Regions from separate parts of the Kocuria rhizophila DC2201 genome, predicted to be linked through region 3. Evidence: riboswitches for the same ligand, from Rfam matches in the RefSeq annotation. Region 3 holds a riboswitch; each other region holds the start of a gene.
The links. A riboswitch is a leader RNA that binds a small molecule or an ion and turns the genes downstream of it on or off. The one in region 3 is predicted to bind S-adenosylmethionine.

Region 1: it holds a riboswitch for S-adenosylmethionine, as region 3 does, so the genes downstream of both, KRH_RS01125 (cobalamin-independent methionine synthase II family protein) here and KRH_RS08180 (bifunctional o-acetylhomoserine/o-acetylserine sulfhydrylase) in region 3, are expected to answer to the same signal.
Region 2: it holds a riboswitch for S-adenosylmethionine, as region 3 does, so the genes downstream of both, KRH_RS10335 (methylenetetrahydrofolate reductase) here and KRH_RS08180 (bifunctional o-acetylhomoserine/o-acetylserine sulfhydrylase) in region 3, are expected to answer to the same signal.

What each region holds. Positions count from the first base shown of each region.
Region 1 covers NC_010617.1:257,100-259,357, forward strand. The annotation lists gene KRH_RS01125 (cobalamin-independent methionine synthase II family protein) at 8-1,219, opposite strand; SAM riboswitch class I at 1,234-1,320, opposite strand; gene KRH_RS01130 (3-hydroxybutyrate dehydrogenase) at 1,448-2,200, shown strand.
Region 2 covers NC_010617.1:2,395,219-2,397,476, forward strand. The annotation lists gene KRH_RS10325 (hypothetical protein) at 1-476, opposite strand, end outside; gene KRH_RS10330 (hypothetical protein) at 715-1,044, shown strand; SAM riboswitch class IV at 1,124-1,240, shown strand; gene KRH_RS10335 (methylenetetrahydrofolate reductase) at 1,285-2,258, shown strand, end outside.
Region 3 covers NC_010617.1:1,880,666-1,882,923, forward strand. The annotation lists gene KRH_RS08180 (bifunctional o-acetylhomoserine/o-acetylserine sulfhydrylase) at 1-914, opposite strand, end outside; SAM riboswitch class IV at 989-1,107, opposite strand; gene KRH_RS08185 (VOC family protein) at 1,213-1,851, shown strand; gene KRH_RS08190 (CPBP family intramembrane glutamic endopeptidase) at 1,987-2,258, opposite strand, start outside.

The DNA of each region.
Region 1 (2,258 bases), 1.1 Mb from region 3:
GTGGGGCTCAGAAGAGGCGCTGCGAGGCGATCCGCGCACCCTCCACGAGGGACTCGAGCTTGGCCAGCGCGATCTGCGGGTGCAGTCGCCCGCCCAGACCGCAGTCCGTGGAGGCGATCACGTTCTCCTTGCCCACCACGGACGCGTACTGCTCGATCCGGTCCGCCACGAGCTCGGGGTGCTCCACCACGTTGGTCGAGTGGGAGACGAAACCGGGGTAGACCACCTTGCCCTCGGGCAGCTGGTGGTCCGTCCACACCTTCCACTCGTGGCCGTGGCGCGGGCTGGACGCCTCGAAGCTGTAGCCCTGCGCGCGGATGGTGAGCATGAGGTCCACGAGGTACTTGAACTCGAGGTCGGTGGTGTGCGGGCCGTGCCACGAACCCCAGCACAGGTGGAAGCGGATCTGCTCCTCGGGCAGGTCGCGCAGCGCGTAGTTCAGGGCGTCCACGCGCAGCTGGGTGAAGGCCAGGTAGTCCTCCACTGTGGGCTCGGGGTTGATCTGGTCCCAGGACTCGGCGATCGAGGGGTCGTCGATCTGCACGATCAACCCGGCGTCCGTGATGGCCTTGTACTCCTCGCGCATCGCGTCCGCGCACGCGTAGACCAGTTCCTCGTCGCTCGCGTAGTACTCGTTCTTCACGCGCGCGCACGAGCCGGGGGACAGCGCTGCCACGAACCCCTGCGTGGCCCCGGTCTCGGCCATGGCCTCCTTGATCCGGCGGATGTCACCGGCCACGGCTTCCTGACCCGTGTAGGTCAGCGGGCCCGTGATCTTCGGCTGGGACACGCTTGCGCGGTGGGCCAGGACCCCGGCCGTGGGATCCTCGTAGGCCTCCCGGAACTTGGAGCGGTCGCGGCGGTCCGGGAAGCTCGTGAGCACGATGTTGCCCGGCGACGAGCGCAGCGTCTCCGCCGTCTGCCAGCGGTCCTCGTCCGTGGGGGTCAGCCCGCCCAGGCGGTGGAACGAGTAGTTCCACCAGGCCCCGTAATCCACGGCGCCGGACGTGGTGTGGCCGTACTCGCCGTCATTGACGATGTCCAGGCCGATCTCCCGCTGCTTGCGCACGACGTCGATCACCCCGGCGTCCAGCGCCTCACCCAACTGCGCCAGGTCGATCTCCCCGGCCTGGAAGCGGTTGTTGGCCTCGAGCAACTGCGGCGTGCGGGGGAGGGACCCCACGTGGGTGGTCTGGATGCGATCGGTGTTCAAGGGCATGGCTGTGCTGATCCTTTCCATCGGTTCTGGCATTAGCACCGGGTGTGACCCGGTTGCTGCGGCGTGATCGAGCCAGATCTCTGAGCCGCTCTGGATGGGCACCCGTCACCGGGTGTCCGCCCATCCAACCTCACGCACGGGTGGTCGGGCGAATCACGGGCCTGCGTACCCTGGAGTGACCCGGGCCACCGTCCGGGAACCAGGCCGCCGTCCCCGAGGAGTCCGCGCATGACCGAACAGTCTCTGCAGGAGAAGAAGGCACTCGTCACCGGAGGTGCCAGCGGCATCGGTGCGGCGGCCGTCCGGGCGCTCGCCGCGCGCGGTGCGCACGTGGTGGTCGCGGACATCGACCACGACGCCGCCGCGCGTCTCGCGGACGAGGTGGGCGGTGAAGCCTGGGCTGTGGACCTCACGGACACCGCCGCGCTGGCGCGGCTGCGCCTGGACGTGGACGTGCTGGTCAACAACGCGGGCATCCAGAAGGTCTCGCCCCTCCAGGACGTGGAGCCCGCGGACCTGCACAGGATCCTCACGCTCATGCTGGAGTCCCCGTTCCTGCTGATCCGCGCGGCCCTGCCGCACATGTACGAGCAGGGCTGGGGCCGGATCGTCAACGTGTCCTCGGTGCACGGGCTGCGGGCCTCGCCGTACAAGGCCGCGTACGTGGCCGCCAAGCACGGCCTGGAGGGGCTGTCCAAGGCGGTGGCCCTGGAGGGCGCGCCGCACGGCGTCACGAGCAACTGCGTGAACCCCAGCTACGTGCGCACCCCGCTGGTGGACAAGCAGATCAAGGACCAGGCGGCCACGCACGGCATCCCGGAGGAGCAGGTGGTCGAGAAGATCATGCTCACCGAGTCGGCCATCAAGCGCCTCGTGGAGCCCGAGGAGGTCGCGGAGCTGATCGCGTTCCTCGCGGGCCCGTCCGCCGGGATGGTCACGGGCTCCTCCTACGCCATGGACGGCGGCTGGACCGCCTCCTGAGACGACGCCGCCCGCGCGCCTGCCGTGCCACGCTTTCGGCAGCCGGGACGCGGACCGT
Region 2 (2,258 bases), 510 kb from region 3:
GGGTCACCGTGGGAGTCCAGCGCGCCGGGCAGGGTGCCGTGGGACGTGGTGCTCGTGGGTGTCACGGGGCTCGCGATCTGCCCGTCCGGCCGGATGGCCAGCATGAGTACGGTGGCGCCCTCGGCGTCCTTGAGGAGCCACGCCCTGGTCTCGGGCGTCGAGGCGTCCGGTGCGCCCACCGTCCATCCCTGCGGGTAGCGGAACCCGATGCTCCCGTCCGGCGTGGTGAAGCTCTGGGTCAGCTCGGCGGCCTGCGCCGCCTCCGGCGAGGGGCTGGGCCGCACACTCGTGGCGGACGGCGACGCCGCGGCGTCGCCCGAGCGACCCGGCGTCGCCCCGCTCGTGACCCCGGCCCCCGACGGCGCGGCGGACGAGGCCCCAGAAGAACCGTCCCCTCCCGACGGCGCCCCGCACGCCCCCAGGGCGAGCACGAGGGTGGCCACGGACAGGCAGCGCAGGGCGCGGGAGGTCGTCATGGTGACGAGTCTCACAGCTGGATCGCCTCCGGCCAAGTGCATTCGAAGACATGAAAACGTGTTGCGCGCCCAACCCCGCCCCCAGAACGGCCCACACCGGCCCCACGTGCGACGACACCCCGGGTTGCTAGGATGAGCGCACTGCCGGCCCGCGCATTCTCGTTCTCGTTCATGTCCTCCGGAGTCACCCCGAGTCGTCGCGGCACACCGTCCGCACCGTCTGCACCGCAAGGGATCCATGACACCGCTGCTGCGTCACCACCGACTGGAGAACGGCCTCTACCAGCTTTCCGCCGTGCTCGGCGTGTTCACCGCGTGCGTCTACACCGCGTCCTTCCTGTTCACGGACTGGTCCGTGCACGCGCCCTATGCCCCGTTCTTCCTGGCCGTCACCACCGGTTCGTTCACGCTGTGCGCGGTGACCGTGTCCCTCGTGCGGCTCTTCCACGAGGACCAGTGCCCGGGCCCGGAGGACTCCTCCGACCTGTTGGACACCGAGCGGATCGTACTCGGCTTCACGCGGGACCCGCACCACACCGGCAGCACCCGCGGCGCCCTCCCGCGCTGATCCCCCGCCCCGACCCACGACGCCGCACGGCCTCCTTTTGACACTCTCCCCGCCCGTGCTACTGTCGCAGCCAACAAAGGATCATGAGTCCCGGTGCAAAGCTCTGGCTAACCGGGCGGCAACCCTCCTGCTGTAGTGGGGTGCCCCAGATGACGATCCGGCCGTCACGCAACCGCGTGGCTGGCAAGTACGGCGCACGGAAATCGACCTCCGGCGTCCTACCGCCGGAGGTTTTCTCATATGTCCGCACCCCTGACCGCCGTCCACCAGGACCTCACCGCGGCGGGCGCCGCGCCCTCGGGCACGTCCTGGCTGGTGCGCCGGCCCCGCCGTTCCACGCTCGTCTCGTTCGAGGTGTTCCCCCCGCGCCCCACCACGGACCCGGACACCGTGTGGCGCAGCATCGACGCCATGGCCCAGGCCGGACCAGACTTCTTCTCGGTCACGCACGGACACTCGGGCGGGCGCGGTGTCTCCCGCGAGGCCCTGCGGCACCTGCGCCGGACCACCCGCACGCCCGTGATGGCGCACTTCACGTGCGGCGGCACGGACCGCGCCGGACTGGAGCGCTCCGTGGAGCATCTGCTGGACGACGGCGTGCGGGACCTCCTCGCACTGCGCGGGGACCCGCCCCTGGGTGCGGGTGAGTGGGTGACCCCTCCCGGGGGGATCGGCCGGGCCTCGGAGCTGGTGCGGCTCATCCGCGACGTCGAGCGGCGTCGTTTCGGGGACGGCTTCCGCCCCGGCACCCGGCCGCTGTCCGTGTCGGTGGCGTGCTACCCCTCCCCCGCGCGCGGCCGCGACTTCGAGGCGGACCTGGCCTCCCTGTGGGAGAAGCAGGAGGCCGGCGCTGACTACGCGATCACGCAGGTGCTGTACGAGCCCGAGGACTACGCCGCGTTCCTCGAGCGGGCACGCTCCGAGGGGATCCACATTCCCGTGGTGGCCGGCCTGATGCCGCTGACCAACCCGAAACGGTTGCAGCGGATGACGGAGATCACCGGTGTGCCCGTGCCCGAGCGGCTCACCCGGTTCCTCACCGCGGGTTCCCCGGACGAGCTGCGGCACCGGGGCACCGCCGCCACGCTGACCCTGATCGACGACCTCCTGGACCTCGGCTGCGCCGGCTTCCACCTGTACACCTTCAACCGCCCGGACGCGGCGCTGACCATCCTGGAGCACCTGCGCGTGCGGGACGCCGCCCGCGAGTACCG
Region 3 (2,258 bases):
TCGATCCCCTGCTCGATGAGGAAGGCGTTGAACGGGGAGATGGACGCGCCCAGGTCACGCAGCAGCTGCACACGGGCCTTGAGCACGTAGGACAGGTTGACGCCGAAGGCTCCGCCCTCCCCCAGATCCCGCGCGTACACCAGGCCGTTGTACGTGGGGTCCGGCTGGTTGAAGCCGGGGAAGCGCTCCGGGTCCGCGCCGTAGTCGAAGCGCCCGGCGTCCACGATGAACCCGCCGATCGCGGTGCCGTGCCCGCCCAGGAACTTGGTGCCCGAGTGCAGCACGATGTCCGCACCCCACTCGACGGGCCGCACCAGGTACGGGGTGGCCACGGTGTTGTCCACGATCAGCGGCACCCCGGCCTCGTGGGCGATCCCGGCAACGGTCTCCACGTCCAGGACGTCGTTGCGAGGGTTGGGGATCATCTCCCCGAAGAACGCCACGGTGGTGGGCCGCACGGCGTCACGCCACTGCTGGGGGTCGTCCGGGTCCGCCACGAACGTGGTCTCCACGCCCAACCGCGGCAGCGTGTGCTTGAGCAGGTTGTAGGAGCCGCCGTAGAGGGACGGGCTGGCCACCACGTGGGTTCCCGCCCCGCCCAGGTTGAGCACCGCGAGCGTGGCCGCGGCCTGCCCGGAGGAGACCATCAGCGCGCCGACGCCGCCCTCCAGGGAGGCGATGCGCTTCTCCACCACCTCCGTGGTGGGGTTGGTCAGGCGGGAGTAGATGGGGCCCATGTCCTGCAGCGCGAACCGCGCGGCGGCCGTGTCCGCATCAGGGAACACGAAGGACGAGGTCTGGTGGATGGGCAGCGCCCGCGAACCCGTCACGGGGTCAGGGTTCTGGCCCGCGTGGATCTGGCGGGTCTCGAACGCCCAGTCCTGGGGGTTGTCGGGGGTGGGTGCTGTGCTCATGGCCATTCGCCTTCTCGGAAGGATCAGGGGCCAGGCGACCGTCCGCACGGTGCCCGCACGAACGGGCGACCGGTGGCCCGCGCTTGCCGTGGGCGTCGGACGACGTCCCGGCCAGGTCTTCACCCAGGGCACCCCGCCGCGGTGGGAGGGTTGCCGGTCAGCAAGCTGGGGCTTGACGCTGACTCTCGTGACCTAGACCTCCAGTCTGGGAACCCGGCCGCTGCCACGTCAAGTCCGGTGTCCGCAGTGTTGCACCCACCGATTTGGAGGCCCGTGTGACGGGTGCCACGATGACAGCATGAAGCTGGACCACGTTTCCTTCGCAGCACAGCCGGACGGCCTGGAGGCCACCACCGAACGCATCGCGGACCGGTTGGGGATCGAGCCGGTGAAGGGCGGGGTCCATCCCCGCTTCGGCACCCGGAACATGATCCTGCCGCTGACCGACCACCAGTACGTGGAGGTCGTGACCGTCCTGGAGCACCCCGCCGCGGACAAGGCGCCGTTCGGCCAGGCCGTGCGTGCCCGCTCGGAGGCCGGTGGCGGCTGGCTCGGGTGGGTCGTGGAGGTCCCGGACCTCGCACCGTTCGAGCAGAAGCTGGGGCGCCCCGCCGTGCCGGGCGGGCGCATCTTCCCGGACGGCCGTCAGCTGCAGTGGCACCAGATCGGCGTCAAGGGCCTGATCTCGGACCCGCAGCTGCCGTTCATGATCCACTTCGACTCCGAGGACGAGATGCACCCCTCCCGGGCGCGGATCACGGACGTGCGCCTCACGGGCATGGAGATCGCCGGATCCCCGGAGCGCGTCACGGACTGGCTGGGCGGGCCGGTGGAGGACGTCCTGCACTCGCTGGACGTCACCTGGAGCGCCCCGAACGGCACCCCGGGTCTCATGGCCGTCTCCTTCGACACGCCGGACGGGCCCGTCACCATCTGATCCCGCCCACCGCACCCTCCGGGCACGACGACGCCGCTCGCACGGTCCCGCGGGCCGGTGCGTCTCCCGCGCGCCCCACGGTTCACCCGTGGTCGCGGTTCCCGCCAGCAAACGGGTTGGTACCCGCGGTGGCGCTCAGCCGCCCAGGAGCTGAGGCACCAGGAACCCCACGGCGTCCAGCAGGAAGTGGGCGAGCAGCAGCGGGGCGAGCCGCCCACCGCGGCGGTAGAGCCACACGAACACGAGCCCCATCACCAGGTTGCCGAGCGCCGGGCCGATGCCCTGGTACAGGTGGTAGCTCGCCCGCAGCACCGACGACACCACCGCCACCGTCCACCACGAACGCCCCAGCCGGCGCATCCGGTCCGCGAGGAACCCCACCACGATGACCTCCTCCACCAGTGCAT